DNA from 3 places in the Paenibacillus sp. OAE614 genome. Region 3 is predicted to be linked to each of the others. Evidence: riboswitches for the same ligand, from Rfam matches in the RefSeq annotation. Region 3 holds a riboswitch; each other region holds the start of a gene.
What was found. Region 3 has a riboswitch for cyclic di-AMP ahead of ABIE48_RS18430 (3D domain-containing protein). Riboswitches for the same ligand answer to the same signal wherever they lie in the genome.
Positions count from the first base shown of each region.

Region 1: it holds a riboswitch for cyclic di-AMP, as region 3 does, so the genes downstream of both, ABIE48_RS31130 (C40 family peptidase) here and ABIE48_RS18430 (3D domain-containing protein) in region 3, are expected to answer to the same signal.
Region 2: it holds a riboswitch for cyclic di-AMP, as region 3 does, so the genes downstream of both, ABIE48_RS06795 (C40 family peptidase) here and ABIE48_RS18430 (3D domain-containing protein) in region 3, are expected to answer to the same signal.

Region 1 covers NZ_JBEPOD010000001.1:6,788,819-6,799,745, reverse strand. The annotation lists gene motB (flagellar motor protein MotB) at 31-846, opposite strand; gene motA (flagellar motor stator protein MotA) at 830-1,630, opposite strand; gene ABIE48_RS31150 (hypothetical protein) at 1,976-2,269, shown strand; gene ABIE48_RS31145 (4a-hydroxytetrahydrobiopterin dehydratase) at 2,456-2,761, shown strand; gene ABIE48_RS31140 (c-type cytochrome) at 2,845-3,204, opposite strand; gene ABIE48_RS31135 (GNAT family N-acetyltransferase) at 3,369-3,857, opposite strand; gene ABIE48_RS31130 (C40 family peptidase) at 4,079-4,570, opposite strand; cyclic di-AMP (ydaO/yuaA leader) riboswitch at 4,574-4,713, opposite strand; gene ABIE48_RS31125 (C40 family peptidase) at 5,091-5,558, opposite strand; cyclic di-AMP (ydaO/yuaA leader) riboswitch at 5,563-5,700, opposite strand; gene ABIE48_RS31120 (hypothetical protein) at 5,974-6,816, opposite strand; gene ABIE48_RS31115 (M1 family metallopeptidase) at 6,827-8,815, opposite strand; gene ABIE48_RS31110 (YwhD family protein) at 8,968-9,477, shown strand; gene ABIE48_RS31105 (DNA-3-methyladenine glycosylase) at 9,608-10,273, opposite strand; gene ABIE48_RS31100 (PBP1A family penicillin-binding protein) at 10,530-10,927, opposite strand, start outside.
Region 2 covers NZ_JBEPOD010000001.1:1,383,270-1,394,196, reverse strand. The annotation lists gene ABIE48_RS06830 (heavy metal translocating P-type ATPase) at 1-1,922, opposite strand, end outside; gene ABIE48_RS06825 (metal-sensitive transcriptional regulator) at 2,167-2,517, opposite strand; gene ABIE48_RS06820 (MFS transporter) at 2,727-4,172, opposite strand; gene ABIE48_RS06815 (sensor histidine kinase) at 4,400-5,479, opposite strand; gene ABIE48_RS06810 (response regulator transcription factor) at 5,476-6,168, opposite strand; gene ABIE48_RS06805 (copper ion binding protein) at 6,412-6,612, opposite strand; gene ABIE48_RS06800 (multicopper oxidase family protein) at 6,771-8,294, shown strand; gene ABIE48_RS06795 (C40 family peptidase) at 8,365-8,835, opposite strand; cyclic di-AMP (ydaO/yuaA leader) riboswitch at 8,840-8,971, opposite strand; gene ABIE48_RS06790 (YdhK family protein) at 9,450-10,016, opposite strand; gene ABIE48_RS06785 (metal-sensing transcriptional repressor) at 10,286-10,615, shown strand.
Region 3 covers NZ_JBEPOD010000001.1:4,019,264-4,030,190, reverse strand. The annotation lists gene ABIE48_RS18450 (alpha-glycosidase) at 1-448, opposite strand, end outside; gene ABIE48_RS18445 (transporter substrate-binding domain-containing protein) at 917-1,726, shown strand; gene ABIE48_RS18440 (amino acid ABC transporter permease) at 1,897-2,556, shown strand; gene ABIE48_RS18435 (amino acid ABC transporter ATP-binding protein) at 2,543-3,265, shown strand; cyclic di-AMP (ydaO/yuaA leader) riboswitch at 3,504-3,656, shown strand; gene ABIE48_RS18430 (3D domain-containing protein) at 3,660-4,319, shown strand; gene ABIE48_RS18425 (polysaccharide deacetylase family protein) at 4,392-5,234, opposite strand; gene ABIE48_RS18420 (NADH:flavin oxidoreductase/NADH oxidase) at 5,505-6,527, shown strand; gene ABIE48_RS18415 (PspA/IM30 family protein) at 6,772-7,440, shown strand; gene ABIE48_RS18410 (DUF350 domain-containing protein) at 7,551-7,955, shown strand; gene ABIE48_RS18405 (DUF4178 domain-containing protein) at 8,005-8,511, shown strand; gene ABIE48_RS18400 (DUF4247 domain-containing protein) at 8,526-9,287, shown strand; gene ABIE48_RS18395 (molybdopterin molybdotransferase MoeA) at 9,413-10,687, shown strand; gene mobB (molybdopterin-guanine dinucleotide biosynthesis protein B) at 10,684-10,927, shown strand, end outside.

The sequences.
Region 1 (10,927 bases), 2.8 Mb from region 3:
GGAACAGCCTGTCCATTAGTTATCGCTATGCTATTTTTTATTCGTGGTTACCGGGATTTGCTCGCTGATATTCTGGTACTTCCGGATGATGGATACCTCGACGCGGCGGTTTTTAGCACGGCCGGCTGCGGTATCGTTGGAAGCCACGGGCCGGAACTCGCCGAAGGCGGTGGAGGTGAACTTGGCCGGGTCGAGCTGCTTGTTGGTGAGCAGAATCTTCAGGAAGTTCAGCGCTCGGTTGGAGCTCAGGTCCCAGTTGGACGCGTACTCGCTGTTCGAGATCGGCATATTGTCCGTATGACCGGACACGACGACGTCATACGTCGGGAACTGCTGCAGCATGCTGCTGATGGCGAGCGCCAGCTGGCGTGACTCAGGCTTCACCTGAGCGCTGCCTGAAGCAAACAGGGCGTTGTCGCTGATCGTGATCGTAAGCTGCGATTGGTTCAGTTTGGTATCCAGCTGGTTCGTCAGGCCGTTCGTCTTGATATATTGATCCAGCTGCTGCTTCAGCTTCTCCAGGTCTTCCTGTTCCTGCTTGGCCAGCTGGGCTTTCTGTTTCTTGTCATTGTTATTCGTGACGATGCTCTCTTGGGAGTCTTTTTTGCCCTGGTCCATATTTTTATCCATCGGCAAATTCGACCTGAAGTTGAGCACGCCGTTTCCGGTGCTGAGGGCATTGTTGAAGGCCTGGCTCATTTCCTCAAATTTCTTGGCGTCCGTGGCGCTCATGGAATAGAGAACGATAAACAAGGCTAGCAGCAGTGTCAGCAGGTCGGCATAGGGGAGAAGCCAGGATTCGTCGGCATGCTCCTCATGCGGTTCATGTCTAGTCTTCTTGGCCACCTGAACCATCCTCCTTCTCATTCATTTGAGCGCGCTCGGAAGGGGTTAAGAAGACGGAGAGCTTCTGGCTGATCGCAATGGTGGATACGCCGGATTGAATCGACAGCAGTCCTTCCACCATCATGAGCTTGAGCTCCACTTCTTTTTTGGACAGGCGTTTCAGCTTATTGGCGATCGGGTGCCACAGGACATAGCCGGTAAAAATACCGAGCAGCGTCGCAATAAAGGCCGCGCCAATCGCGTGAGCCAGCTCGGCCATATTCTCCATCTTGGTCAGAGCGGCGATCAGGCCGACGACGGCACCAAGCACCCCGAGGGAAGGAGCATACATACCGGCCTGGGAGAAGAGCAGGGCACCTGCACGATGACGCTCTTCCGTCGCCGCAATATCTTCCATCAAGACGTCGCGGACGAACTCCTGGTCGTTACCGTCGATAATCATGCGCATACCGTTGCGCAGGAAGGCGTCGTCGATTTCTTCGACCTTGGTCTCCAGAGCGAGAAGGCCTTCCCGGCGGGTGATGGAGGCCCACTCCATGAACAGGGTGATGAGCTCTTGACGCTGCATGAGTTTTTGTTTGACAAAGGTCATTTTTAACAGCTTCGGGAACTTTTTGATCTCAGACATCGGAAAGCCGATAAACAGCGTAGCGGCGGTTCCGGCGAGAATAATGACATAAGCGGCGGGCGTCAGCAGGCTGACGATCGGGGCGCCCTTCAGCACCATGCCGACTAGGACTGCAACCACACCGAGTATCAGGCCAACAATCGTTGAAATTTCCATTGCACACCTCATCCATGAGAAATAGAATTGAATCCTTTCGGAATCGACCGCGTTTACATCCATGCAACATGGTCGCTTTCACAAAAAACGGTTTATATTATTTATCGACACCATTCTCTTTTTTTTTAAGGGATATTTTCCGGTATAATGAAATGACAAGGTTCATCTGTCCTACAAAATCAAGTCTGAGCACCATACCCTGAAGGGAATAATCACAGCACAAACGGGTGACGAATGGCCCACTAGAGACCCTGACACAGGGGCGCATGGAGCAGGGCGTTCACCATTCACAATAACTGCTTATGGATCGTATGAGTAATTAAACTTCGATATGGAGGGAATGGCATGGGTGTTAAGCATGGTCGTGACTATGACGGCATATTGACCGATTTGACGGCAGCTGTCGGGGAAATTCCGGACAGTTATTTATTTTTTGAAATGTCGGAGCAGGATTGGATGCAGCTGGGCATCGAAGAGAAGCGTGAGGTGCATGAGGCGCTGGCGGAGGATTTGTTCTATGCGCTGGGAGCCGAACCTGTCATCACCGTTGGAAGCGGTGTCGTGATGTATGACAAGGACCATCACCGGATCAACCTCTTGATCGGCGACGAGGAGCTGACCGTAGTCTCACTGATATAGTCCCTGGGGCCGGATGGATTTTTTAAACCTGTCCATGGTAAGATATTATTCGTATGTACTCTCCTTGGAGAAGCATGATTACATTCAGGGATGAATACAATGGGTAAAGGTTTTTCGCCCGAGCATACATTAATGACACATCCTGATGAACCTCGGGGATGTTAGGTTTCAGGGAGGAACGGAAGAATGGTATATACGCAAGAAGAAGTAGAAACGCATTTGTCTAAGCTGGAAGGCTGGGAGCTTGAAGAGGGCCGCTGGATCGTGCGCAAATACGTTTTCTCCAATTTCATGAAGGGCATTTCCTTTGTGGATGAGGTTGCGGCCATTTCAGAGGCTTTTGGCCACCACCCCTTTATTACGATTGATTATAAAAATGTGACGCTGCGTTTGACTTCATGGGATGAAGGCGGGATTACGTCCCTGGATGTCAAGGAGGCTCACCAATTTAACGAACTGTTCGAAAAAATGCGTTCCGGCGAAAAAAGGTAACGAGAATAATGCAGCAAATAAAAACACGCTTTGCGATGAACGTCCCGTTCTTCCAAAGCGTGTTTCTGTATGCGTTACAACCGTTATTTCTTCTCAGCCAACCACTGGGCCACATTGGCGATCTCTTCAGCTTTCAACTTGTCTTTAAAGGATGGCATGCCGCCTTTACCTTTAGTGATAATGGTGTAAATCTCTTCAGCGGACAGTTGGCTTCCGATCTTTTGAAGGTTCGGGCCTACGGCACCCTGAAGCTGATCCCCGTGACAGCTAATGCAGCCCTGTGCTTTAATCGTAGATTCGGCCGCTGCGGCGTCCATCGTAACTTCCGGCATGGTCGGCTTCTCTTCTTCCGCCACCTGCTCTTTGCCTGGAAGCGTAAACATGAGCACAATTGCCATAACCACTGCGATCGTTAATACACCGCTCATGATCCATTTTTGCATCCGTTTTCGTCCTTTCTATGTAAACTGTCATTCTTCATTCCTTCATTATAACGGAACAAGCCATCACATCAAATAGTTTGTGTCAAAAAAGCAAACGAATCCAAACTTGGGGCCACCAAAAATACACAAATTTGTACCATTTTTATGATGATGGAATTTTCAAGTTAGATCCCTTCATAGACCATACAGTGAAACAGCTGTTCACCTTCAGGGGTCAGCTTGGGGTAGGTATCAGCGATGACAAACCCCGACTTCCCGTAAGCCCGGATGGCCCGCTTATTCCATGTATGCACTTCAAGGTCGATTTCGTCCCCAGGCCGTTTTTCACGGGCTGCGCCGACCACAGCCTGCATAAAGCTCTTACCCAGCCCCTGGCCGCATAAATCAGGCCGCATACCAACACCAAGCCGGGTCACGCCTGCCAAGGGAAAGAACTGCGCGAACCCGCACAAGGTATGTTCAGCATCCAGGACGGACACATATTGGCTTTGTCTCACCTCAGGATCACCAGATTCGACGCCAAGCGCCTCCATCTGATCCCACGGCAGCCAGCCGTATAAATCGTATGGAGGTTCGTACACCCAGCCGCAGACGGTCTCAGCATGCTCCCGGGTCATGGGAACGATCATGAAGCTCTCATGTTGGAGGTTCATGTGCAGATCTCCCTTCCAGACCTCCCTGTAGGATTTGAACATTAGAGAAAAAATATTCCGGATTGTCCCAGATATCTGTTTAATTTCGGAATAGCGGGGTAAATGAGGAGTAGCGGGCGGGGATGGAAAGGTTACCCATTTCTGTCCGCAAAAAATCCCGCAAAAGGAGATTTCGGCAAAAATCTCATTCTACGGGATCTCGTACCCTTGCTTTACCTGCATTACTGGACGTCATCTACGTCCTCGGAATCGACGGCGGCGGTTTTGTATTTATCCGTACTCATGATTCGTTTGGCGCCAACGTAGCGGTTGACGTAGTAGCTGTCGCTCAGAGAGCTGATGATCACACCGCGAGAAGTGGAGGCATGTGCGAATTTTCCGTCGCCGACGTAAATTCCGACATGGGATACTCCGGCTCCCGATGTATTAAAGAATACCAAGTCGCCTGCTCTCAGATCACTGCGGGATACGGCCGAACCCATGCTGAACTGGGAACCAGACTGATGGGGCAGATCGATGCCCAATTGATCAAATACGTACATTGTAAATCCCGAGCAGTCAAATCCGCTTGTTGTGGTTCCGCCCGTTCTGTACTTGGTTCCGATCGCGCTGTCGATCACTTTATCCATCTTGGAATCTGCGAAAGCGCTTCCTGTGCCGACCGTGAGCACAATGGCGAAACTCATGACTGCTGCTGCAAGCTTCTTCTTCAAGTAAAATACCCCTTCCGGCGCCTGCGAGGTTAGCTTAAGGATTCGGTAGAAGGCCCCCTATGATCCCTCTGGAGCAAGATCAATTCACCCATAACTGGTTCCCCCGCTTTCCTTAGTGTGAGGAAATTCGGCATGAACTTTTTACACTATGTATAATTCCCTGTTACTTCTTATTCGTTCGCAACTTTGTGTCAGGTAAAGATTACAAAGTTGTTACTATCGCTGGGACTATTGTAACAAAGGAATCGGACTTTGGCAATTGTTTCTAACAGAAAAAGAAGATTTGTAGGAAAATTTATAGGAAATGATGTTTATTTGTTGGACGAGTGGGTAAAAGAAATGACAAGGGTGGAAAAAACAGGAGAAAATCGTGGATTTACTCGTTTAAAAAATTTTTTTGAAATGCTGTTACCTTTTCGGTGGTTCTTACGTCTAATAAGTAACAACAAACCCGCGGGGCGATTTCGGCAAAAATCAGCGGCGCGGGTTGTTCTGGATATGCATTGTTTTCGAGAGATAATCAATTGTAAACCGCAGCTTGGTATTTGGCCGTACTCATGACCCGTTTGGCGCCAACGTAGCGGTTGGCGTAGTAGCTTTGGCTCAGTTTGCTGATGGTAACGCCTTTCGAAGAGGACGCGTGCGCGAATTTTCCGTTGCCGATGTAAATGCCGACATGGGAAACGCCTGCGCCTAGGGTGTTAAAGAAAACCAGGTCTCCTGCTCTCAGCTGGCTTTTGGAAACAGCGGTACCTGTTTTATACTGCGCAGCGGATTGACGCGGGAGGGTTAACCCCAGCTTTTGGTACACGTAACGGGTAAAACCGGAGCAATCGAAGCCGTTCGTAGTTGTCCCGCCGGTTTTGTAAGAAACGCCGATCGTGTTGTTAACGATGTGATTCAGAGATGAATCCGCAAATACGCTGCCGGTGCCCATGGAGAACGCAAGTGTAAGGCCCAGCGCTGCGGCTGCCAACTTCTTCTTCAAAAAAATAAACCCCTTCCAATGCCTGCGAGGTTAGCTTAAGGATTCGGTAGAAGGTCCCCTATGATCCCTCTGTAGCGAGATCAATTCACCCAAAATTGGATCCCCCGCTTCCTGGTGCCTGGGAATTCGGCTCGTGATGATTGCACCGGAAATGGACATGCTGACAAGTTACCTATAATCCTACATACCAATCAAATGAACGGACAAATGATGAAATCAGTTACAGCAAAGTCAAAATCGTTACAGCAAAGATTACAAAGTTGTTACTAAGTTCGTACTCGGATTATTTTAACAGAGGATTTATACTTTGGCAAATGGTTAACAATCATTTTACAACAAAAACCCCGCCTCTTTTCAACAGAAAGAGACGGGGTTCTTCTTTTATCAGCGGATTAAAGTGATGACAAAATTTTAACTATTCCGAAATATTTTTTTTCGTACGGTTCATTTGCTGATGCCACAAATCATATTGGGAGGAGATATTCCATAATTTAAAGATACAGCTGACCATATGATAGCCCTGCTGGATAATCAGAGTGGCAAGCCCTGCCCAGATCAGAGAGACACTGCTGGTAATGCCATACAAGAGCAGGCTGACCGCGCCCAGCAGAACGGATATGCCGATGACCGGCAGCGCGCTTCGCAGGCAGATCCAGAGCGAGGAGAACATGCTGGTTCCACCGGTTTTGCCAAACTGCATGAACAGAATCATCTGATGGACGATGTAGCAGTACAGAAGCCAGACTGCAATGTACGGGATGCAGTGAAGCAGCTGGGCATGGTTTTGGATCGCGCTGAGCAGGATTGGATACATCTTCGGGATCATCCAGTATAACGGAGCGGCGATAAGCACCCATTCGATCAGGTGAAAAAGAAACACCGTTTTGCCGTGCAGCTTCATACCCTGGAAGAAAAACAGTCCGCGTTCCCCCTGATGCTCCCGGTGCAGGCCGTAGAAGATGCCCGCGTGGATAAAAGGGGTCAGCAGCATGCGGAGGGCGACCATTCCCAGGAGAACCCACAGATAGGTATGCACGGTGCTGCTTTGGGTCAAGCTCATTTGTCCCTCCACATAATAGAGGACCTGGCTGAGTTCGGTCGGCGGGGGATCGGGATACCGCATCAGCAGCGGCACAACCGCCGAATCGATCAGACGGTACAGGAAGTAGCCCCAGAGCAGCTGGTACAGGAACATGATGATCATGACATAAAATTGGTCTTTGACGCTTTTCCAACCGTTAACAATATAGGATTTCACTGCTCTCACCTCACCAGGACAGACTTCCAAGCAGGGTTTCAATCAGCTTGGTAATGCTTACGTTCCAGCGGAGGAGCACTTTATGATCCATGTCCGCCTTCAGGTAGTTGTTCACATGTTTGTTTTCCAGCACGATCGTATAGCCGGGATCGATCATGGCCCAGGCCAGCGGGGAGCTGTATGTCAGCTTGAACTGGGTGCTGGCGTTTTTTACGTCCCAAACCTTTTTGATCTGATGCCCGTCCGTAAACGTGAACAGAATCGGCACCTGCGGCAGATCGCCGCCCTTTTTGCTGACCTTCACCAAAGAATCGTACCGGGGCTGCGCCGAATCCTTATCCTTGCGCACCGTAATTTCGTCGACCGAAAAATCGGCCATTTGGCTGCCGTATACATATTGATCGAAGAAGGTCTGCCACGACTTGCTGGTTACCTGCTCGACCACCTTTTGAAAATCAGCCGTGGCAGGATGTTCGAAACGGTATTTCTTCGCATAGGTGGACATGATTTTCTTCATGGTCTGGGCGCCGGTCAGCGTCTCCATTTCTTTAAGGACCATCTTGCCGCGGTAATACACGTTCAGCGCATATTGATTCTGCGACGTATATTTCCAGGCGTCCTGGGTCAGCGGCGCAGGCGAAGCGATGAGCGAGGACTGGATCGGCAGATTGGGGATGACGCCGTATTCCTGCTCCATCAGCTTATCCTCAGCGTAGGAGGTGAAGCCTTCGTCCAGCCAGGCCTCCTCGAACTCGTTGCTGGCGATCATGCCGTAGAAGTACTGATGGCCGATTTCATGGATGACGGTCCGCTCGAGGTCGTAACCCGGGGAGTCGTCCTTGGCCCCGAAGGCCGTAATCAGCGTTGGATACTCCATGCCGCCTGCCCCGTTGCCTGCTTCGGGCGGAACGACGATAGACAGGGTGGAATACGGATACTTCCCGTACCATTTGCTGAAATATTTAAGCGCGGCCTTGGCGGCGTAGAAATAGCGCTCCTTCAAATCCTTGTGGGCGGGATCGAGATACAGCTTGATCCGGACCCCGGGCACCTCCGCTGAAGAGAACGGCTCCTCGGCGACGATAAAGTCGGGGGATGCGGCCCAGGCAAAGTCATGTACGTCGTCGGCGTAGAACTGATAGATCTTCTCGCCGTTCTTGATTTGTGAGTTCTGCACCGGGAAACCGGTTGCGGCCACCGTGTAGTTCTTCGGCACGTGAATGCGGACGCTGTAAATGCCGAAATCGGAGTAGAATTCCGAATTTCCGTGGTACTGGTGCAGGTCCCAGCCCTCGCTCGTCCGGCCGCGCGTTCCTATGGGCTCGTAGACGGCGATTTTGGGGAACCACTGTCCGGCCATGACAAAGTTACCGGCGGTCCCCATTCGGGCGAAGATTTTGGGCAGTTGGACTTCGAATTGCATGGTCAGCGTGATGCTTTCGCCTGGTTTCACCGGCCGCGGAAGACGCACCTTCATCAAGGTCTTGTCCTTCGTATTGCCGTCATCTGGCTGCACGTATTGAATCCGGTGCATCAGCGACAGACCGTCGGCAGTCTTCATTGCAGTCAGTGTCATGGACCCAAAGCCGTCGGCAGGCATCGTGTCATTGCGCAGCTTCCCGCCGGATTCCTTCATAAATGTCGTATCCATGGAAGCGAAGGCGTTCGGATAGAGGTGAAAATACAGCTCGTTTACCGTTTTTTTGCCGGGATGGGTCCAGGTCAGGGTCTGGGTTCCTTTAATTACCCGGCTGTCCGGATCAAGGGTCGTATCGATGTGATATTCCACCACCCGCTTGCTGAGCACCTCCGCGGTCGGCTGCTGGACGCTCTCCATCGGTGACGGAGGCTTGTAAGCCGCTGGAGGCTTGGCCTGATCCGGAGCGTAGGAAGGCATGGACTCGGGCGAATCCTTAAAGACGAACCACAGTGTTCCCGTAATCAGGAGTACAAGAACGAGAAAGGATAAAAAGACGAGTTTGGCGCGTGCTGGGGCCATATACGAATACCTCCCGTTGACAAGCATCTACAGCATGTATATGTTGGCTTTCCAGCGATTATTAGTTAAAATAAAATTAAGTTGGACGGGTATCCACAAATCGCGGAGGCGCAGCGCAGCGTTTCTGTTTTCAAATAGGAGGAACATCGGAAATGGACAACAAGGAACAGGTAGGCAAGAAGCCCATCGCACTGAATATCGTCAGCGGCAAGAGCAAGCACAAGATGGGTTTTGGGGCAGGTTCTATCGATCTGAACAACATTTCTCCGGTCATTATCGACCGCGGCGAAGCCGTCATCGATATCGGAGCGATGCACGCCAAGAGCAAGCCGGAGCGCCGCATTCGCTTTACGCCGAACCGGGAGGAAGTCCCGAACGGACGCCAGGTGTGGATCGTATGGGTCGCGGTGGACCGGAACGAGGATGGACAATTCTACGGCGGTGCCACGGTCAGTGAGATGTGGATCGATGAAGAAGAGAGACGGGGCTGGAAAATCCTTGCCGATCACGTGAACCGGATGGATGCCGCGCTGAAGCGGAAATTTATGCTGGACGAATTGGGATCTGAGGAAAAGACGCTGCTGAAGAACCTGCTGGTGTCGCATAATGAGCAGTGGTGGGAAGCTTCGCCGGATGAGCTGAAGAAGGCGCTGGAGGTATAGCGTAAATCGCGGGCTCTCCTCGTTATAAGAACAAAGGACCTGTTTTCTGCTGACGGTGTTTCGTATCTGTCGGCAGGGCAGGTCCTTTTTGCATGGCATGAAGGGACAGGGACTCGTGTACAGCACGGAACTAACCCCTTAGCGAAAAAGGCAGCGGCTCAGGGGCTTTGACCGACACGTACGGATGGCCGTCGATATAAAACCGCCACGGCTTGAGGGCGTACTCCTCCGCGTAATCAATATTGATCCGTGGAGACTGGATGATCGGGAGCTCATCGGCCCGGTCGCCGGATTCAAGCCGCAGCGGGCTGTCGGCATGACGGAGCGCGCAGCCGTTCAGGCTGCGGTCGATCCGCAGCGCGCGGCACAGCTTGCCGGGGCCGTTGCACAAGTTGGCGGCTTTGCCGGAGACGCTGCCCCGGTACCGGCGCATCAGCTCGGCGTCATGCCCGCTTAGCGGCTCCACCGCCCGGATGAGCACGGCCTGCGGGTCGTCCGCGTCGCCGACGACAACGTTGACGCAGTGGTACATGCCGTAAATTAAATACACGTAGGCCAAGCCCCCGGCGGCAAACATCGTCTCGGTCCGGGCGGTGCGCCGGTTGCCGTAGGCATGGCTCCCTTTGTCTTCGGCGCCGCCGTAGCTCTCGGTCTCCACGATCCGGCAGCGGATTTCTCCGTCTTCGGTCTCCCGGACCAGCGTCTGGCCGAGCAGGCGGGGCGCGGCTTCCAGCGCGGTCATGGCGAGAAGCGAGGGGGAGATCAGCCGGCCGCCCTCGTTACCCGGGTTCATCATCAGGATCACCTCTTCGGGTTAGTTCATTCTATATATATAACCGGAATTCAGTGCGAAAGGCAAAAGGTAACCCCGCAAGCATGACTTGAATCCTTGGTCCGGTGTATTGGGCTCCCTGGGAGAGGGGGCCGCCAAACCGATGCACTTCAATAGAAGGCAAAAAAAAGGAGCGGCTTTACCGGCTCCCTTTTTCAAATATGGTTTTCGGGCGGCACTCAGCCTAGTCTAGCCCCCGTACCTTTATAACGCGCTGCGTTTAGTCGGTCAGCCACCGCTTAAAGTCGGACCACCAGGAGTGTTCCTCGGCCTTGTTCTTCACGTCCGGCTGTTCCTTCTCCCCCCCGTGAAGCGAGCAGTATTCGGTCGGTTCCGTACCTGCAATGAATACCTCAAGCTTCTTATGGGGACAGTCAGCTGTGGCGAGCTTGCCGGATTCTTCATCAATGTAGACACTGACGACGCCGCTAGGAATCGTGAAAATTTTGGGCGGTACGTTCTCCAGCGCCTTCTCGGTGTACTGGGCAAAAATGGGCGCTGCCCGGTGGGCGTCCGTCGTCGTAATCGTTTTGCCCTTGTCAAAACCGACCCATACGGCGGTCGCAAGCTCCGGCGTATATCCGACCAGCCAGGCGTCGGTATCGGTCGTTCCGGTTT
Region 2 (10,927 bases), 2.6 Mb from region 3:
TCTTTGGAAGTCTCTTTAATGGTATCCGCCACCGCAACCATGCCGGCATATTGCTTATCGATCGCTACGAGCATTGCTGTTTTTCCCGTTTCTTCGAGTCTGGACATCGTTTCGTAGGCATGCATAGCATCTACACCGTATTTCTCCATCAATCTTCTAGTACCGATCAGCAGTTCTTTTCCTTCGACGACAGCCTGTATTCCGTAGCCTGGAATGGCTTCAAATGCCTCTGTTCCAGGAAGGGAAATATTGCGTTCCTGAATGCCGGTCACAATCGCTTCGGCCAAAGGGTGTTCCGAATTTTTCTCCGCAGCGCCGACGAATCTAAGGAATTCCTCCTCGTCCAGTTCTGTGAGCACATCCGTAAGTTCGGGTTTACCTTTCGTTACCGTTCCTGTTTTATCCAGGATAATGGCGTCAATCTTATGAGTCTGTTCAAGGTGTTCTCCGCCTTTGAACAAGATCCCGAGCTCTGCAGCACGACCCGACCCGGCCATAATCGATGTTGGAGTTGCCAACCCCAGCGCACATGGGCAGGCAATAACCAGGATGGCGATTGCTTTTTCCAAGGCCTCTGCAAACTCGCCAGGTGTGACCAAGAAATACCAGACCAGGAAAGCGACCACCGCAATACCTACCACAATGGGAACAAAGATACCGGAGATCACGTCTGCCACCCGCTGAATCGGGGCTTTGGAACCTTGGGCTTCTTCAACCACTTTAATAATCTGTGCCAGCGCAGTCTCCTTGCCGACTTTGGTTGCTTTAATACGGAGCATGCCATTTTTGTTGATGGTCGCTCCAATGACGGCATCACCGGCGGTCTTCTCAACGGGTAAGCTTTCGCCGGTTAGCATGGATTCATCCACGGAGGATGTTCCTTCGAGCACCACACCATCAACCGGAACTTTGTCTCCGGGCCGTACAAGAACCATATCCCCGACAATCACTTCATCGACCGGAATCGTAATTTCCTGACCATCGCGTACAACCAGTGCCGTCTTGGCCTGAAGTCCCATCAGGGACTTGATGGCTTCGGAAGTCCGGCCCTTGGCCAGCGATTCGAACAGCTTACCCATGATGACTAAAGTGATTAGGATCGCACTTGTTTCATAGTACAATGATGGACCGTGGTGGGCGTTCGCTCCTGCAGTGAACCAGTCAATCGTCAGGTACAGACTGTAGAAATAAGCAGCTGAAGTCCCTAGCGATACTAACACGTCCATATTGGCGCTTCCGTTTCGGAGTGCCTTATAGGCCCCCACATAGAACTGTTTTCCGACATAAAATTGGACCGGTGTTGCTAAAATGAGCTGAAACCACGGGTTCATCAAAATTTCTGGCATGTAGATCCACGAGGTGAACGAAAAGTGTGCCACCATACTCCACAGCAACGGAAGGGACAAGATTGCCGATAAAAGCAGCAATTGTTTCTGATGCTTAATTTCTTGTTTCCGGTGGTCGACCGTTTTCTTGTTCTCTTGCTTCGTTACCGCTTTATAACCGAGCTGCTTGACTTTATTCTGCATATCAGAAACGGAAATATCAGCTGGCGAATACTCAACTCGTGCCGTTTCCATCGCAAAGTTGACGGATGCGTTAGTAACCCCGGGAAGTTTGCTCAAGCCTTTTTCAATACGGTTAGCACACGCAGCACAGGTCATTCCTTCGAGGTTAAAATCAACGACTTCTTTCGCCGTATCATACCCAAGTTTTTTTATCGTTTCCTCCAACTTATCGACGCCTACCTTACCTGGATCATACGTTACACTTGCCTTTTCCAAGGCAAAGTTCACGTTGGCTGAAGAAACACCTTCCAGTTTATTCAGTCCTTTTTCAATACGATTGGCGCATGCAGCACAAGTCATCCCTGTAATTTGCAGCGTTGTCTGTTTGCTCTCTTTTCCGGCTACGGCTTCCATGTTCATCACTCCTAGAGGATAATGGCAAATGCAATCTCACAGTTTTAAAACTTGCATGATATTACTTTTTGTCATGAATTGTTATATTAAGGCGTTTATTTTGCTTTCCAACAACTTCCTTGCATTTAGTATACCCCCCTACCCTATAATTAGTCAACACTTTTTCTATTTTTTTGTGTACCCCAGTACCCTATATGATGATCCAAAATAAAAAAGCAGCGTGATCGCTGCCTTTTAAAGGTCTTTATTTCATTAATTTATTCATGGTCTTCAATAACTCATCCAACACCTCAGTATCTCCTTCTTGGATCCGATCGATAACACAGCTCTTCATGTGATGCTCAAGTAAAAGCTTACCTACCCCATTTAAAGCCGATTGCACCGAAGCAATCTGGTTTAAAACATCATCGCAGTAAGTGTCTTTTTCGATCAATCCTTTGATCCCCCGGATCTGCCCCTCTATTCGGTTCAACCTAGATATCATATTGTTTTTTTCTTTTTCGGAATGATGGCTCTTTCGCCCCAGTTCCTCACTTGAGCAGCACCCTGCATTTTCTGCTAAAGTACTTTCTACCGTTTCCAGTTCAGCACTCATTGTCCCTGCCTCCATTCCTGTATAAAGATCCTTACAAACGTATTGGTTTACTTCATATATCACGGCATGATTAATCTCTTGTACTCAATATATACCCCCTACCCCTATAAAGTCAAGTTGGCAACACCCATTAAGTCTCTGCCGCCAAATCACCTAAAATTAGCCGGAGTCAAAAAACTTCAGCCACAAGGTGACTGAAGTTAAAAGGATTACATCGATTTAAAGATGTCGGAGCCAACTTTTTTTGGTGAACGAATGAAGATCAATACCAATAATGCGCCAATAAATGCAACGATACCCGACCACAAGAATGCAGCTTGAAATCCACTGTTCAGAGCTACCATTGGATCGCCACCTGCTTGTGCCGAAGTCGTTGTTGCAGCAATGGCAACCATAATCGCCAAGCTGATCGCTGAACCAATCTGGTAGCTGGTATTGGCAAGCCCTGATGCAAGCCCTGCTTCCTCAGGTTTAGCTCCGTTCATGGCAGACATCATGGAAGGAATATAAGCCAGAGACATCCCGAGCGCACCTAAAAGTGAAGCCGGCAGCACATTCGCTAAGAAGGTTCCGTCTACAGGGGTGTTCGTGGAGAACAGGATCATCGAACCTCCTAAGGCAGTCAAACCTATTACGATATTCGCTTTTACGCCAATCTTGGCGATGAGCTTGCCCGTTATCGCAATCATGAAAATGGCGATGACAATGGTCATCGGCAGCAGCGCAACACCGTCGGTAAAAGCTGAAAATTTCAAAACCTGCTGCATGTATAGATTGAGGAAGTACCAAAGCGGGATCCATCCTCCTGATAACATTAACAGTGCGACATTACCTGCTGCTAGATTAGGTACCTTAAAAATTCGAAGAGGTACAAGGGGTTCCTTTTTGACCGCCTGAACAATGAGGAAGAGGATAAATAGAGCTGTACCTAAGATCAGTGTCCATATCGTTGTAGGTGCTCCCCATCCGTTATGTTCTGCGGTGACAATCCCATACACTATTAAAACTAATGCAGCCGTAACAAATACGGATCCTACGATATCAATGCCGCCTTTTCTGCGTGTTCCTTTTGCTAAAAGCCCGGGAGACAATAGTAGGGCAAGAATTCCGACAGGGACGTTGATCAGAAATGTCCATTCCCAGCTTAACCATTCGGTAATGACACCGCCAAGAAACACTCCCGCGGAACCTCCTGCAGCTGCGGATGCCCCCCAGAATCCCAAAGCCTTCCCTAATTCCTTGGGATTTCCGCTAAATAACATCATAACGATCGTTAACGCGGACGGTGCAATGAGTGCAGACCCAAAGCCTTGGAGCGCTCGGCCGATGTTGAGTACGGTGTCGTTCCATGCTAGCCCTGCAAGTAACGAAGCTGCAGTTAGAATAAGAAATCCCCACATGAACATGCGTTTTTGTCCAAACAGATCAGACAACCGGCCCCCCAGCAAAAGAAAGCCGCCAAAGAAAATAACGTATGCGTTAAACACCCATTGTAAGCTTTCCTGGGAATACCCCAGCGCTTCTTTAATAGCGGGCAAAGCTACCCCGATAATTGATGTATCCATAATCACCATAAAATTCGCAAGGCATAACAATGCGAGGGCCATCCAGCGCCTCGGATCAGTCTGGGAAAGACCTTGAGACTGAGTTGTCATTTCTATAATCCTCCTTTAGAGAGATAAAACCGGTCCTTCATCCCTTTCACGCTCGTGACGGCCGTCAGTGAACGAGGTGAAATACCATAAATCCCGGCTTCGATGTGAATATAGTATAGACCCCTACCCTATATTGTCAAGAAGTTTATTTTTTCTTTATCCAATGAATATTGGAACAGCAAAAAACGCCCCGGTAGGAGCGTCATGAATTGCAGCCATTATAATCCTCACCTTTGTATCGGTAATTGTAAGTAAAATTGTGCACCATTTTCACTTTCAGCCCATATCTGCCCACCGTGGCGCTCTACCAACGTTTTGGTAATGGCTAATCCAAGCCCACCGCCTCCCATTTTACGGCTGCGTGATTTATCTACCCGATAAAAACGCTCAAAGATATGCGGAAGATCCGCTGATGGAATTCCTATGCCATTATCTGAGACGGTAATTTGGACCACACCTAACCGGACGGTACCCTTGACTTCAACGGTACCGCCTTCAGGTGTATATTTCAATGCATTAGATAACAGGTTTGTCCAGATTTGAATAAGCCGGCTTTCATCGGCAATCACGCAAACATTGGGTATATCTTTTTTCTCCAGGTTGACTCCCTTTTGTTGAAATGAAGGACGCATGAGGTCCATGACTTGATCGATGGACTTCTTTAAAGAGACTTGCTCAAGCATGAATTGAAAATCGATGGAATTAACGATTTGAAGCTCTTCCAAATCATGAACCAGCTGAATCAAACGATGGATTTCTTCACGGCTGGACTGGATCCGTTCCGGAGTAGGCTCCCATATTCCGTCTTGAATAGCAGCGAGGTAACTATTCAATGTGGTTAAAGGTGTCCGCAACTCATGGGCAATATTTTCGGTCATAGCGATTCTCAATTTTTCTTGCTGCTCCAGTTGTTCAGCTAAGTGATTGATGGACGCGGCCAGCTCCTCCAGCTCATCTTTGGGCAAACTCTTCAACGGGAGACGGACATCCCGTTTTCCTCGGGCCATGATTAATGTAAGATTTTTCATGCTGATTAATGGCGACGAAATCCGTTTGGCGATATACACACTTAACACAAATGAGACGATTAAAGCTCCCCCAATCGTTAAGCCAATGGATTGTATAATCGCTTGCTCCAAGTGAGAATTCAGTGAGTCAGCTGAATGCTGCGCTTCTGACGTTTCGCTTCCATACATTTGAAAATGGTAGTGGGTTGCATTGATCATAGCAATCGAAGCGATCACTAAAATAAAGCCGATATATAAAATCAGAACCGTGCTTAAGCGAAAGGATAACGTATGTTTCATAAACTCCCCCCATTAAAGCGGTACCCTGCTCCAAAAACAGTCCGGATGAATAAGGGGTTCTTCGGGTCCTCCTCCATTTTTTGACGCAAATTTTTGACATGCTGATCAATAATACGCGAGTCTCCATCAAATTCAAACCCCATAACGAGTTCAATCAATTCTTCCCGGGAGAACGTACGCTCCGAGTTTCTCGCCATAACTAAAAGCAATTTATATTCGGATGGAGTTAAACTGATGGGTTTATATTGAACGAAGACCTGTTTTGCATGGCTATCAATCATCAGACGTCCTTCGCCATATTCTAATCGATCGGCCAGAAGTTCTTGCTGATTGGTTCGCCGCAGTACAGTGCGAATTCTGGCTATGAGTTCTTGAGGATCGAAAGGCTTCACAATATAATCGTCTGCCCCAACAGACAACCCATGAATACGATGTGAAATGGACGATTTAGCTGTCAGCATAATAATTGGTGTGGGATAAGATGTTCGAATCTTCTGGCATAATTCCTCTCCGTTCATATCGGGAAGCATAAGATCCAATAAAACCAAATCAAAAGGTTGATTGGCTAATTCACTCCATGCACTCTCCCCTGTAGCCGCTTCGTGCGCTTCAAACCCTTCCTTTTTTAAATAAGCGATGATGACTTCCCTGATTTTCTCCTCGTCTTCAACAACTAAAATTCTACGCATGAGTTCCCTCCAAACGTATAGACGGAGTCTTTTTTATACGCCTCAACTCCCGTTCTCCTCTGCAAGACTATATAATCAAACAGATCATTTTTCACAACGAAATGACCTGTTATGCTTCTTCCCGATTTTCTTCATTTTGACGACATCAATGTCTTTTATTAAGGGTTCACTTGTTCCGAGCATAGTTAGAGGCGCCAAGGTTTTCTTGGCACCTCTATTTATCACTTCAAGGTTACTTATTACTTAAACAACATCATAACCCTGGTCTTCGATGGTCTCTTTAATTTTGCTTTCCGGAAGTTTGGTCTCATCGAATTGAACTTCAACAGAGGCATTGGACAAGTTAACATTCCCCCCAGCCCCTATTTGCTTAAGAGCTCCTTCAATGGAATTCACACAGTGTTGACAGCTCATTCCGTTTACGTTTAAAGTAATGGTTTTCAATTTCGACTCCTCCTTTCGATTTGTTATTAGTATACCCCCCTATAGTATAATATTCAAGCCTAAAGTTATACTACCCCAGCCATCTTCATCATTTCTATACATGTTTATTTTATGATGAATGAGGCTTACATCAAAAGAATTAGAAAGGGGTTCTTCAAATGAAAGCAGCGATATTAAGAACAATAATCCTCGCCAGCGTGGTGGCCGTTTTTGCGGCTGGCTGCTCGAAAGTAAGCAATATGAACGGAATGGATCATTCAAAAATGAATATGGGTTCAAACTCTACTTCCAACTCGAGTGAATCCGCTACATCCGTTAAATTAACAACAGCAACACCTGTTGTGAATGGTAAAGGATTCACCATAACCGCAAAGGAAAGTAATCTTGAAGTGGAAAAGGGAAAAACCATTCCCGTATGGACATTTAATAACTCGGTTCCCGGTCCACAAGTCCGGGTAAAGGTTGGGGATACGGTCAAAATAAACTTGAAAAATAACCTCAAGCAGCCTGTCTCCATCCATTGGCACGGCTATCCGGTTCCCAACAACATGGACGGAATTCCAGGAGTCACACAAGATGCTGTCGAACCCGGAAAGACCTTCACCTATGAATTTAAAGCCACCGTACCGGGTACTTATTGGTACCACTCACATCAAGACAGTGTGAATCAAGTGGACAAAGGCTTGTATGGTTCTCTTGTTGTCGAAGATCCCCAAGATACAGCTGACCGCGATTACACCCTTGTGCTCGATGAATGGATGAGTTCTGGAGATATGAACATGGATAACGGTGGGATGAAAATGGCAGGACATGATATGAGTATGTATGACCTTTATACGATCAACGGAAAAACAGGTGATGCGATCGATAAGCTTACCGCTAAAGAGGGTGAAAAAGTAAAACTTCGGTTGATTAACGCCGGCTACATCACGCACCGGATGCATTTACACGGTCATTCTTTTAAGGTTGTTGCATCCGACGGGCAGCCCGTGAATGACCCGGCTGTGATCAAGGATCAATTCGTCTCGATTGCTCCCGGTGAACGATATGACATTGAATTTAACACAGATCATCCCGGAATCTGGTTACTTGAAGAACACGCTAAGGATAGTCGAGCACAAAATATGAGAGCCATGATTCAATACGAAGGTTCCAATGCGAAACCCGACCCTTCCGATGCATCCAAAGAACTTCCCGATTTTGATCTGGAGGAGTACGGAAGCATGTCTGCGTCCGCATTTTCTTTGGATCAAACCTTTGATGAAGACGTGACAATGAATCTGAATACCGAAATGAGAAATGGAGAAATGGTTTACACGATCAATGGAAAGGTTTTTCCGGATACGGATACAATCAAAGTAAAAAGAGGAGATAAGGTAAAGGTGACCTTTGTAAATCAATCCAAAATGGACGATCACCCGATGCACCTACACGGCCATTTCTTCCAAGTCTTGAGCAAGAATGGCAAGCCAGTTCAAGGATCTCCGATCATGAAAGACACGCTGAACGTCAAACCTGGCGAAACGTATGAAGTTGCCTTTGAAGCTGACAACCCCGGTGAATGGATGTTCCATTGCCACGATTTACACCACGCGTCCGCTGGAATGGTAACTGATGTGATGTATGATGATTATCAAAATAATTATACGCCTGATCCCAATGTGAACAACGTACCTGAATAAACAACAAAACGCACCGGCTGACTTCAGCCGGTGCTTTCATTTTTGATTTAGGTGGCTTATCTCGACTAGATCAAATTTCGCTGATCATTTTCAGGTAACTTTGTTGACTCAAGACGCGGCGTGCTGTAACATACCGATTTTTATAATATGAATCCGATAATTTGCTAATGGTAACGCCTTTACTGCTTGAAGAGTGTGCAAACTCATTATTGCCGATATAAATACCCGCGTGAGATATTCCCGTACCGTCCGTATTAAAGAATACCAGGTCTCCTGCTCTAAGGTTTTCACGATCTACTGGAGTTCCGACTTGAGCCTGTGTTTTAGATGTGCGGGGTAAATCTAAATTGAATTTATCAAATATGTATAAAATAAAACCGGAACAGTCAAAACCAGCCACTGTTGTGCCGCCCCACTGATAAGGAGTGCCTACGACCTTATCCACCTCACTTTCGAGTTTAACGGAGCTGGCAAAGGAACTGGTTGCACTTGCTGAAAAAACAATGGCCGCACCTATCAATGACAAAATTACTTTCTTCACTATGTAGTTCTCCTTCCGATGCCTACGGAGTTAGCTAAGGGTTCGGTAGAAGGTTCCCTCTATTCTTCAATGAGAATATTTCACCCAAAAATGGTTCCCCCGTTTTCAGTATCAAGAAATTCGGCAATAATTATTAAAAAAATGTAACCCTACATAATGTAGTATATAATCAGATTTTTTGTCAATGCCTAATTAATAGATTCCCATTAACCGTAACTTTTTCACTGATATTTGTTGGATTTAATGGAAGTTCAGCGAAGCTGAGTAAAGTTTGTCGATTTCTATTCCCGAAATCGAGGTCCTTGTCTTGGTAACGGAACATGTTAAGCAAGAAAAAATAACAATTTTGTAAAGGATTGATTCCGAGCAACAGAAAAACCAAGGCAAATAATCATATGGACGCCAAACAAAAAAACCGATCTGGCATTGCAAGATCGGCTAAAGCTATTTATCCGTCAGTACACAGTCGAACCACGATCTTCATTGAGCTTGTCGATAACACGTCATAACGCTGCCCATGTCCAATATTTACAGTATCAGTCATATAACGTGCATAAGGAGAAAGGAATTCACCGTCTTGTGCCACTCAACATCATTCACTTGCTAAAAAAACTCTATTTAGAAAGCTCACTTTCGACTACCCATTGATGATTCCTAATGGGGTTTCCTCCCGTAGTTGGCGTGTAGTCAACCATATACACCGTTGTTTTTTCAGCAGAGTCAATGGTGCCCTCTGCGCCTTTCATACCTTCCATATGATCAGCCTCAATGGTCACCTTAGTTCCTGGTTGCAAGGGCTCACTACCCGCATCCTTTATTTCCTCCTGGATAATCCACTTGTGATTGGGAACGGGTTCACCTCCAGTGGTTGGAGTATACGTTACAGCATAAGCCACCGTGTCATAGGCACCGACCACTTTAGCCTTGGCTCCATCCATGCCTTCCATATGCTTGGCATGGATCACAACCTCATCTCCAACTTTATATGTGGAATTTTGAGCTTCTTTTAACCCTGCAGGAACCTCACCAGAACCGGAATGATTCATGCTGTCCATATCCCCCATATTTGAATGGTCGCTGCCCATGTCCATGTTCGTATTATTGTTTGCGTTATCCTTGTTTCCACACGCACTTAGCACCAGGATTGCTGCAAGGCTAATAAAAATGAATACTTTTTTCACAGTTTGTCACACACCTTTGCATATTTTTATTTGGATTGAATCCTCAGCTCCCAAACATTCTACCTAAAACTTATGAAGAACTTGTGAAGGTTTCCCGGACTTATTGGTTATTGTTAAAACCAAAAAACTCTGCTGCAGGCAGAGTTTAGTGAAGACATAATTCATGTAATATTTGCTTTTCTATCCATTTCTGCAAACGTGAACCTGGATCCCGATTGTTGTTATCATCCCCCTATGGGGGTTATAATTTGCAGAAAGGGGGTTGAGACATGACTGAACATGATCACGGTACTGGTGGGGAACATACTCATATTGTTACTCATACACATTCTCATACGCATAAAAATATGAAGGCCGTCGTCAATCGGCTTGCTCGGATCGAGGGACATGTTCGATCAATCAAAGAAATGGCTTCAAATGAACGTGATTGTTCCGAGATTTTACTGCAAATCGCAGCTGTTCGAAAAGCATTGGAAAGCACAGCAAAGGTGGTTTTGAAAGATCACCTAGAAACCTGCGTGATTGAAGCCGCATATCACGGAAATGAAGAGGAAGTTCTGCGCGACCTCAATAAAGCGCTGGATCACTTTATTAGATAATACACGAATGGCAAGAAGGGATTGTGGATTTATGAAAATTTTGATGGAGATATTCTCATTCCCCGTCTCCATTGCATTATTAACGTACTTTTTTCCCATCTTTCTAATGAAGCTACGAAAGGAACAACCTGGTCCGACTTATTTTACGATCTATCCATTAACCAGATTAAACACTTCATTATCCAAATATCTAGGTCACAATTTTTACTTTAGTTACCTGAATGATGAATATGCAGAAAAATCCAAAAAAAGAGTTATGATAAAAGGAACTCTTTTTACGATCGCATTTGTTATAACAGCCCCATTTTTCTT
Region 3 (10,927 bases):
GATCATTGCTTGGATCCCCGTTCGCAAATCGTTCGGGCATAATTTGGTAAAAAATAGCATCCTTTGCCCAATCCGGCACCTTAAACACGTCGATCTCATGTATGTAAGAAAATTCGTAATAGCCGCCCGTCGGCGCCGGACAATTTCGGTACAGCCCGTTGTCGAGCATGTAAATCGTTTCTTTGCCGGAAGTGATCCGGAACGCATAGCTAAGACGCTTGTATTTAGGCAGCACGGCAGCTTCCCAATAATCGAACATATCGTCGGTCGCGGCTTTTTCCATCGTAATTTCAAAATAGGTCGAATCCCAGTCGTATTTGTCTCCGGTCATCGCAACCACCGTATCCACGTCGTTTCGTTTGGTGCGGACACGCAGATGTATCGTCTTCGGATCGTACGCATAGGCCCATTTGTCCCGGGGGACATGGTATAAAGCTTCCAGCAGCATGACTACACCTCCACTAAATATCTAGCTATTTAATACCTCATTCCCGGAATGATGAACCATGGCTGCCGCCTTAATCTGACGTTTCGGTGAACTTTTTGCGTAGGAGTCCCCAATGCGTGTAATTACATAATAAGAAGCTTTTCTTTCAAAGGGTGCAGGTTTTTGAAGGGATTTATGCATCGATATTAGGAAGGAGACGGGCTTTGAAACGGTAAATACATATTTATTCCGAAAAAGAGGGGGAGGTGACTAAAAGAAACAATAGAACTAGGAATAAATGGAATTAAACAGCTATAATCCGCATTATTCTGGCTATTTTGAAATGTATTGACCACTGTATGAAAATGTCATTGCATAATCATGCATTTTTATTGTATGATTAGAACCGTGGTTTTTCGGGCTGGGCCGGATACGGATCATGCCTTTGAACAACAATAAGTATCATTGAAATGGACAGGAGAGATAGATATGAAAAAATGGGGTATTCTAACGGCATGCATTCTGCTGGCAGGCTCCCTGCTTGCCGGATGCGGAAGCAAACCTTCGACTGAGGGCGGCACGGCAGCGGGCGAACAGCCGGCCAGCGGCAAGACAATCGTGCTTGGAACAAGCGCGGACTTCCCGCCGTACGAATTTCATAAAATGGTGAACGGCAAGGACCAAATCGTCGGATTCGATATCGAAATCGCCAAGGAAATCGCCAAAGACATGGGAGCGCAGCTTGAAGTCAAGGACATGAGCTTTGATGCGCTTCTCGGCGAGCTGTCCACCGGCCGCGTAGATTTTGTCATTTCCGGGCTTACACCAAACGAAGAACGCAAGAAACAAATCGATTTTTCGAACAACTACTATAAGGCGGAGCAGGCCGTTGTCGTCAGAGAGGCTGACAAAGACAAATACAGCACGATGAAAGCTCTGGAAGGAGCTTCGCTCGGCATTCAGAAGGGTTCGATCCAGGAGGACATCGCCAAGACGATTCCGGGGGCGAAGATCACCGGTCTGGGCAAAATTTCCGACATCGTGCTGCAGCTGAATTCGAACCGCGTGGATGCCTCCATCATGGAGAAGCCGGTTGCCGAAGCATACATCAAGAACGTCAATGGTCTGGTAATTGCGGATGCGGTTCCTGATTATAAGGAAGACGGCTACGCGATCGGGATCAAAAAAGGCAACACCGAGCTCGTGAACCAAATCAACAAAACGCTGGACCGTCTGAAATCCGAAAACAAGATTGAGCAGTACGTCGCCGAAGCGAGCGATTTGGCTGCACAGAAATAGAGGTTAAGCTGTCAGTTCTCATTTTATACATCGGATAAAAATAGCGAAGCGAATTCGCTATTTTTTCTGTTCAATGATGGGTACCTTGTTTCTAATATGTCCCGATCTGTTGTATACAGGGAAAGGATGGGACAGGCAGGTATGATGACAAAGGAGGTTCTTGGGTCTTTATGAATATGTTCTCCGTTTTTTGGGATTACCGGACGTATTTTGCGACAGGTATCCAGTATACACTGCTCCTGGCGGCCATTGGCGTCATATGCGGCTTCGTGCTGGGCATTATTATATCCTTGATGCGGATGTCCCGCTTGTGGCTGCCGAAGCTAATCGGTTCGGTATGGGTGGAAGTTCTCCGCGGTACCCCGATGGTTGTTCAGCTGTTTATTATTCACTACGGCCTTGTGGCCTTCGGGGTCAAATTTACGCCTATCGAGTCCGGTGCAATTACGCTGTCCATTAACAGCTCCGCGTACCTTGCGGAAGTGTTCCGTGCCGGAATCCAGGGGGTGGACCGGGGCCAGTCGGAAGCGGCCCGTTCCCTGGGAATGACGCGCAGCATGACGATGCGGTACATCGTGCTGCCCCAAGCTGTAAAAAGCGTGCTGCCGGCCATCGGCAATGAGTTTATTACGATTATCAAGGAATCATCCATCGTATCGTTTATCGGTGTCACCGACTTGATGTACCAGTCGGGGGCTATCCAAGGGATTACGTATGATTACCTCAGTCCGCTGCTGGTCATTGCAGCCATCTACTTCATTATGACGTTTACCTTATCCAAGCTGCTGGGGGCATTTGAAAGGAGGCTGAATACCGATGATCAGCGTTAAAGATTTGCGCAAATCGTTCGGCAAGCTGGAGATTCTGAAAGGGATCGACATCGACATCGCCAAAGGCGAGGTCGTCGTCGTGATCGGCCCCAGCGGCTCGGGAAAAAGTACCTTTCTCCGCTGTTTGAATCTGCTCGAAACCCCGACAGGGGGGCAGATCACGTTTGAAGGCGAGCCGATTACGGACAAACGCCATAACATCAATGCCACACGCGAAAAAATGGGCATGGTGTTCCAGCATTTCAATCTGTTCCCGCATAAATCGGTGCTGCAGAACCTCATGCTGGCCCCGGTTAAGGTGAAAAAGCAGCCGCCGGCCGAGGCGGAACGCATTGCCCTCGACCTGCTGCGCACGGTCGGATTATCCGACAAGAGGGATGCATATCCGTCCCAGCTGTCAGGCGGGCAGAAGCAGCGGATTGCCATCGCGCGGGCGCTGGCCATGCAGCCCCACGTCATGCTCTTTGACGAGCCGACTTCGGCGCTGGACCCGGAAATGGTCGGCGAGGTGCTGGAGGTCATGAAGAAGCTCGCAGAGGGAGGCATGACGATGGTCATCGTAACCCATGAAATGGGGTTTGCCCGGGAAGTCGGCGACCGGATCGTCTTTATGGACGGCGGACAAATCGTCGAGCAGGGGACGCCTGCAGAAGTATTTGGTAACCCGCAAAACAGCCGCACGAAAGATTTTCTGAGCAAGGTCCTTTGACAAAGAGCCTGCATCTACAAATGATAAAGCCCTGGACGAGAATATTACTCATCCAGGGCTTTTTATGTACCTTTTCATGAATAAATTGTTAAAATGAATGAAGATGTTGTAACTTTTTTAAAAGGAATTGAGCCGTTACTCCCTTGCTTAAGTCAGCTAACAACTCTAAATAAAGCCTGATAATTCAAGGGTTTTGGATTGGTAACATTTTCATGCGCACAGGTTACAAAATTGTGATATATTTGTTGAGCCGAAACTTTTAAGGTAAAGTGCGGGGGATGTAATTTGTGTACATAGTACGCTTGGGGTGAATCGCACCAACAGGGCGTAGGGTTGTCTCCTCAATCCGAATCCGACAGCTAACTTCGCAGGCATCACGACTTAAGGAGGAACCATGAAAAGATTTAAAGGAATCAAGACACTTGCAGCCATCATCGGCATTTCTCTGGCGGTACAAGCGGTACCCACGTTTGCGGACTCGGTCCATGTAGCGAAGGATGGAGACACCTTCTATACACTATCTAAACAATATGGTGTTAATTTGAATCAGCTAATGAATGCAAATCCGAACGTAGAAGCAACCAATATTTATCCAGGCCTGAAATTAAATGTTCCCGGAGCAAGCACAGCCAAGGCATTTGCCGCAGAGGACAGCGGCTCCATCATCACGGCAGCTTCCTTGAACGTCAATGGCGATGACAAAGTTGTGGAAGCATGGGGTAAAACCTTCAATTACTCCAAAACACTCGACGTCCGAGCTACGGCTTATTCTTCTGCCGCTAGCGAAAACGGCAAGTGGGGCGCAGTGGACTACTTCGGCAACCCGCTGAAGCTGGGAACGATCGCGGTTGACCCTTCCGTTATCCCGTTGGGAACGAAAGTGCTCGTTACCGGTCACAGCTTCCAAGGCCTTCCGAAGAAAGCCTTCGTAGCGACAGCTAAGGATACCGGCAGCGCGATTAAGGGTAAACGCATCGACATTTTCGTGCCGGGCAGCCCGGAAAGCGTTAGTGCCTTCGGGTTCCAGGACGTTGAGCTGTTTTTCATTAAATAGTCAATGCTATTCATAATAACACGGAAAAACCGGCTTTTGTACTCAAGCCGGTTTTTTTGTACGCTCAGCGCGTTACTTGTCTTTTGGAACGTGAAGTAACCTCGGCAGCGTGACAAATGAATAGCCTTTATTTTTCAAGGTCCGAATAATGTCCGGAAGGGCATCGATCGTACCACTGAGGTTGGACGTGGTTCCACCTCCCGCATGCTGAAGAATGATCGAGCCTTGCCCAACGGTGGACAGCACGTTGCGCTTGACCGCCTCCTTGCCGATTCCTTTCCAATCCAGCGAATCGACGTTCCAGTTTACGATTTTGTAGCCCTGCTGTTTGGCCCAGCGTAGTTGGCGTTCCGTGATGTCTCCATAAGGCGGCCTGATCAGCTTGGGCTTATAGCCGACGATGCCGTAAAGCGTGTTCTCCGTCCGCTTAATCTCGGCTACATATTCGTCCATCTCCAATTTGTGAAACACCGGATGATTATAGGAGTGGTTTCCGATCACATGTCCTTCACGGACGATGCGCTCGACCAGCTCGGGATGCTTCTTCGCCCGGCTGCCCATCACAAAAAAGGTGGCTTTAATATGATGGGCTTTGAGCACATCCAGGATCTGAGGAGTAAACCTGGGATCCGGCACGTCATCAAAGGTTAGGGCTACCTCTTTGACGCGCGGACCGTGAATTTTGAACGTTTCGGGATATTTTTTGATCAGCTGGCCGAGCGTAAGGATCTGCTGTTCCTTCCGCTTTTCTTTCGCCTCCCGGCTGCTGGTTTCCCGTGCAGGTTCGGAACCTGACGGATGTTCCGGGGGTTCACCGCCTTGAGCGGCGGCTGCCGGCCACCCGGACTGCCAAGGACAGATCAACAACAAGATCAGCAGGGAAGACAGCAATGTGCATAACAGCTTCTTTTTCATCCGTCTCGACTCCTTTCCACCGCGGACAAACAGCGAAAACATGATTATCCTTGTTATGTCCATAAGTTGATGCAATTATGTTGCTTTTAATCAGATGATGGGCCACATTTTCATATCGTTCGGCAAAGCGTGTATAATAGAACTGATGGATTACGGTCGCTGCACGTTGGCCGTAACCGCGAGGTATGGACATGAGCGGCGGCGCTGCAATCATATAACCCTGTTGTCATATAGGCTTAATCACATACACCATAAAGGAGACACGAAGCAATGGCAGATCTATTTACACCTTATGTACTTAAAGGATTATCTCTGAAAAACCGGATTGTTATGCCTCCGATGTGCCAATATTCGGTACAGGCTGAGGACGGGATCCCTAACAATTGGCATTATGTCCATTATGTATCCCGCGCAGTCGGCGGAGCCGGATTGATTATCGTAGAGATGACGGGGGTTCACCCCGACGGACGGATTACGAACCGAGATACGGGAATATGGGATGACGGGCAGATCCCTGCTTACCGCAAAATCGTCGACGAAGTGCACGCCTATGGCGCAAGGATCGGCATCCAGCTGGGCCATGCCGGCCGCAAGGCGGAGGACGCGAACCCGCCTGTAGCTCCATCGGCCATCCGTTTTGACGAGAAATATAAAATTCCGAGAGCTTTGTCCACCGAAGAGGCCCAGAGTTTGGTTACCGCCTATGGGGAAGCGGCCCGGCGCGCGGTGGAAGCCGGCTTTGATACCGTGGAGATACACGGCGCTCACGGCTATTTAATCCATCAGTTCCATTCTCCGCTGACCAACCGAAGAGACGATGCGTATGGAAAAGACCTGGCTTTGTTCGGAGAAGAAGTCGTTAAAGCCGTCAAGAAGGCGGTCCCTGAAGACATGCCTGTTCTGATGAGAGTGTCTGCCAAGGAGTACGTGGACGGCGGTTATGACGTCGATTACTGCGCGGAAATCTGCCAACGATACCGGGATGCGGGCGTGGACGTATTTCATATTTCCTCCGGCGGTGAAGGTCATATCGGATCGAACGGCGGACCGAAGGCCGGCTCGGGGTACCAGGTGGAATTGGCGGAGCAAATGAAGGCAAAGCTGGATGTGCCGGTAATCGCTGTCGGCCGCTTGGAAAATTACGAGGAAGCGCAGCAGGTGGTGCTGGAAGGAAAGGCGGATCTGGTCGCAGTCGGCAGAGGCATGCTGAAGGATCCTTACTGGGCGCTCCATGCTGCCCAAGAGCTGAACGGAGAACAGAAAATCCCGAAACAGTATTTGCGCGCTTTTTAACGAGGCATTGCGGAAATGAAGCTAATCAAGCATTCACAACAAAACGCTGGAGTCAGATCGGTCGGATCGGCTCCCGCGTTTTTTAAACGGTAAACATAGCCTTGAATGAAGGCTCGTTTCTGCTATATTATGGAAGATGAACAAAGCCGAAAAAAATTTTGGCGATTTTTGAAACGGTCCTAAAACTGCTGCGTAAAAGAGTATCAAGAAGAACACATTAACCTTTCAGGAGGAACAAGAAACCATGGCTATTTTCAAAAGACTGCGCGATTTAACAATGTCCAATATTAATGCGATTATCGATAAGGCAGAAGACCCGATCAAGATGACGGATCAGTATATCCGCGATATGACCGAAGATTTGGAAGATGCGGAGAAGGCTGTAGCCGCTCAAATCGCCATCGAGAAAAAATTCAAGCAGCTGTACGAAGAGCAGCAGGCGCTCGTTGAGAAGCGTACCCAGCAGGCACACACCGCAGCCCAGGCACAGAACGTTGAGCTGGCCCGCCGTGCGCTGGAAGAGAAAAAATCGGCTGAGCAGAAAATGAACGAATACAAAGCAAGCTACGACCAGAACAAGGCTTCGGCCGACAATCTCCGTGCCAAGCTTGAGGAAATGCGCAAGCAGCTCACCGAAATGAAGAACAAAAGAGAGACGCTGGTAGCCCGCTACAATGCGGCCAAAGCGCAAACCGAAATCAACAAGGCGATGAACGGCTTCAGCACCGATTCTGCGACGAACGGCATGAAGCGGATGGAAGAGAAGATGCTGCAGATGGAGGCGCAAGCCGAGGCCAGCAACGAAATGTCCGCCAAAGGAAAATCGCTCGACGATGAGTTCGAACAGCTCGGCAAGGACAAAGAAGTTGAAGATGAGCTGGCAGCGCTCATGAAGCAGTACGAGAACAAATAATCTGCCATAAACCGGGTATGATGAATAGCGAAGGGGAACATTTGTCATATTTCTCCTTCGCTTTTATTATGTATGAGTGAGACGTTGAGAAGATGTGGAGGCTAAGGTAGATGGATTTTAATATCATTAAAGGGATTCTGGTATGGACAGGTTCCGGGGCGATCCTGCTCTTTATTTTGATGTTTGTGGATTCGCTGTTTACCAAGTACAAAGATTTTGAAGAAGTGAAGGCGGGCAACATGGCGGTCACCTCGCGCCTGGTCATCAAGCTGCTGTCCCAGGGTTACATTCTGTCCGTTTCGATTCGGACCTCGAATAACCTGCTGGAAGCGCTGGTTGTATCGATCGTCTCCTTCTTGATCTTACTCGTGCTGGAAGCGATCGTGCGCGTCTTGATGAGATGGTGGGCAAAGCTTGATCTGGATACAGGTACACAGCAGGGCAAAGTGGGTTACGGCCTGTTTGCCGGTACGATCCATTTGGTGGGCGCCCTCATCATTACCGCCTGCCTGTAGCACGACCCCAATATATATTAAAGTTTGATTACCTAAGGAGTTATAGCATATGAGTGTATTTAAAAGAATCGGCAACCTGTTTGCCAAGCCGGAACCGCCGAAACCGGAGAAAAGCATGCTGGCGCTGATGCCGGGAGATATTTGCGAGGTATCGCTGGTCACGTACGAAGTCATCGGACGGGTGCACAACCGGGGAAGAAACGCCGTTCTGCTCACGCTCCGGGACGGGAACACGATCGCTTACCTTCATATTGAAGAGCGCGAGACCGTGGAGTATGAATTGTACGCTCCCATCGACGGCCGGCTTGATAACCCTGCCGAAGTACCAACCGAAATCGAACTGGACGACCGGGTTTACTATATGGAAGAAGAATACATCGGTCATGTGTTGATTCAAGGCAAAACCCCGTTTACGCAAGGGGGAGAGCAGCATGTATGGCAGTACCAATCCGACGATTATCATCTGCTGCGGATCGAGTGGCAGAACGGACGCTTTATGCTGTATGAAGGAGAGAAAGTAATCCCAGGTGATGTGAAAGTCATCCGGGCCAATTAGAGGTGGGGCACATGATGGGTAAGAAGAGAAGCAGGTTTCTCGGCCTGAAGCTTCTGCTTGTCGCCAGCCTTGTGCTGTCTCTGCTGACCGGATGCGGCATCGGCTCGCCAAACGTCAAGGAGACATATCCGCTGGAGTCGGTGAACCGCGACGGTAACGCTACGTCGTATGTGTACCGGGCCGCAGACAAGACGGTTCCCGAGGTTGCGAAGGAGCTGACGGACGAGAAGAAGCCCGACCAGATGTCGCCGGAAGATGCCGACCGGATGTTCCTGGTGTACGGTAACGAATGGTACCATCTGCAGAAAGATACCGCCAAGCCAAGCGATACGCTGATTGAAATCGACTCGCAGCAGTATGTGCAGCGGAATTACGATTCAAGCTTTCTTCAGGGATATCTGACGGCCGCGCTCATCGGACAACTCTTTGATTCGTTCGGCGGCGGAGGCTCCTACCGTGGATATACGAGCCGGGACATTTATCAGCCGAAGCAGGGAACGTACCACACGCCGACGACCAATGATAAAAAAGTGGCGCCGCCGCTGACGGTTGAGAAGAAGGGCTCGATTCTCCGCCGCGGCAAAAACAGCGACACAAATCCGAGCGTCGGTTCCGGCGGCAGCATCTTTGACCGGAAGAAAGATACGACGACGCCAAGCAGGGGCAGCATATCCAGAGGCGGCAGCAGCGGTTCCAGCATCTTTGATTCTCCGAAGCGGTCGTATACGAAACCGAAAACCCGGGTCGGATCGGGCAAGATCACAAGGCGCAGGTGACGCTGGCCACAAGCGAATATCCTGATGCCGTATTCACGACGGACGAAAACGCACGAAGCATGGATTCGTGCGTTTTTTTGTGTCATGATAGAGGGAGACATTCAGCTACGGAAGGATGATACATAATGGATCAGACACGAACCGATTACGATAAATTTCACCGGAAGCCGATGCAGGTCAAGGATGCCCAAAGGCTGATCGCCGGGTATGTCGAGCCAGGCGCTGTAGAAACGGTACCGCTGGCGGAGAGCGTCGGGCGCTTTCTGGCCGAGCCCGTTACCGCCCCGCATCCGTTTCCGCGGTTCCGCCGCTCCGGAATGGACGGGTACGCGATATGTTCCGCCGACACCGCTTCTTGCAGCTCGGACGATCCGGTCTGGCTGGAAGTCATCGACGAGATTCCTTGCGGCAGCGTGTCCAGCCAAGTGATCCGGCCGGGGACGGCTGCGCGGATCATGACGGGCGCCGAAGTGCCGGACGGCGCGGACGCCGTCGTCATGCTGGAGATGACGGAGCAGCGGGAAAAGGACGGACGTGCCCGGGTTGGACTGAAGCGAAAAATCCAGGAGGGGCAAAACATAACCCCGATCGGCCTGGAGGTTCAGGAAGGACAGCTGCTGCTTAGCCCGGGGACCCGTATTTCGGCCGGGGAAATCTCGGTGCTGGCGACATTCGGCATTCCCCGTGTCCCGGTGTACCGCAAGCCGCGGATCGCGATTTTCTCGACGGGGTCGGAGCTGCTGTCCGTCGAAGAGCCGCTGCAGCCGGGTAAAATCCGCAACAGCAACACGTACATGCTCGCGGCCCAGGTGCGGGAAGCGGGGGGCGAGCCCTTGATCCTGGACGCCATTATGGACGATTTGCAGCTGGCACAAGCACGGGTCGAGGAGGCTCTCCGGGATTACGATGCTGTCGTGACCAGCGGAGGTGTGTCGGTCGGCGACTACGACATTATGGGCGATCTCGTCCGCGGCGACGGGGTGGAGATGCTGTATAACAAAATCGCCATGCGTCCCGGCAGCGTCACGACGGCGGCCGTAAAAGACGGCAAACTGCTCTTTGCACTGTCCGGCAATCCTGGCGCCTGCTTCGTCGGCTTTGAGCTGTTCGTCCGGCCGACCATTCAGGGCATGATGGGGAGAAAGGATGCCTACCTTAAGGAGTGGACAGCCGTCCTGGACGTTGACTATACGAAGGTGAACGCCTTTACCCGCTACGTTCGCGGAAGAATGGAAGTCCGCGATGGATTGGTGTATGCCGTTCCGGCAGCGGTGGACGAATCGAGCGTTATGGTAACGATCAAGGACAGCGACTGCCTGATCGTTATCCCTCCCGCCAAGGCAGTCACACCGGCCGGATCCAAGGTGCAAATTTTGCTGCTTAAAGAGGGATCGAGATGAGCCGGCAAGAAGCGAAGCCGCCCGTCTGGCAAATCGTCGGGTATAAGAACAGCGGCAAGACGACGCTCGTCTGCAGTCTCGTCGAGTTGCTTGCGGCGAAGGGCGTACGGACAGCGGTGATTAAGCACGACGCCCACGATTTCGACATCGATCATCCGGGAACGGACTCGTACCGGCACCGGAAATCGGGGGCGGGTGCAGTCGCCCTAGTGTCCTCGCGGCGTACGGCCGTGATCGAGG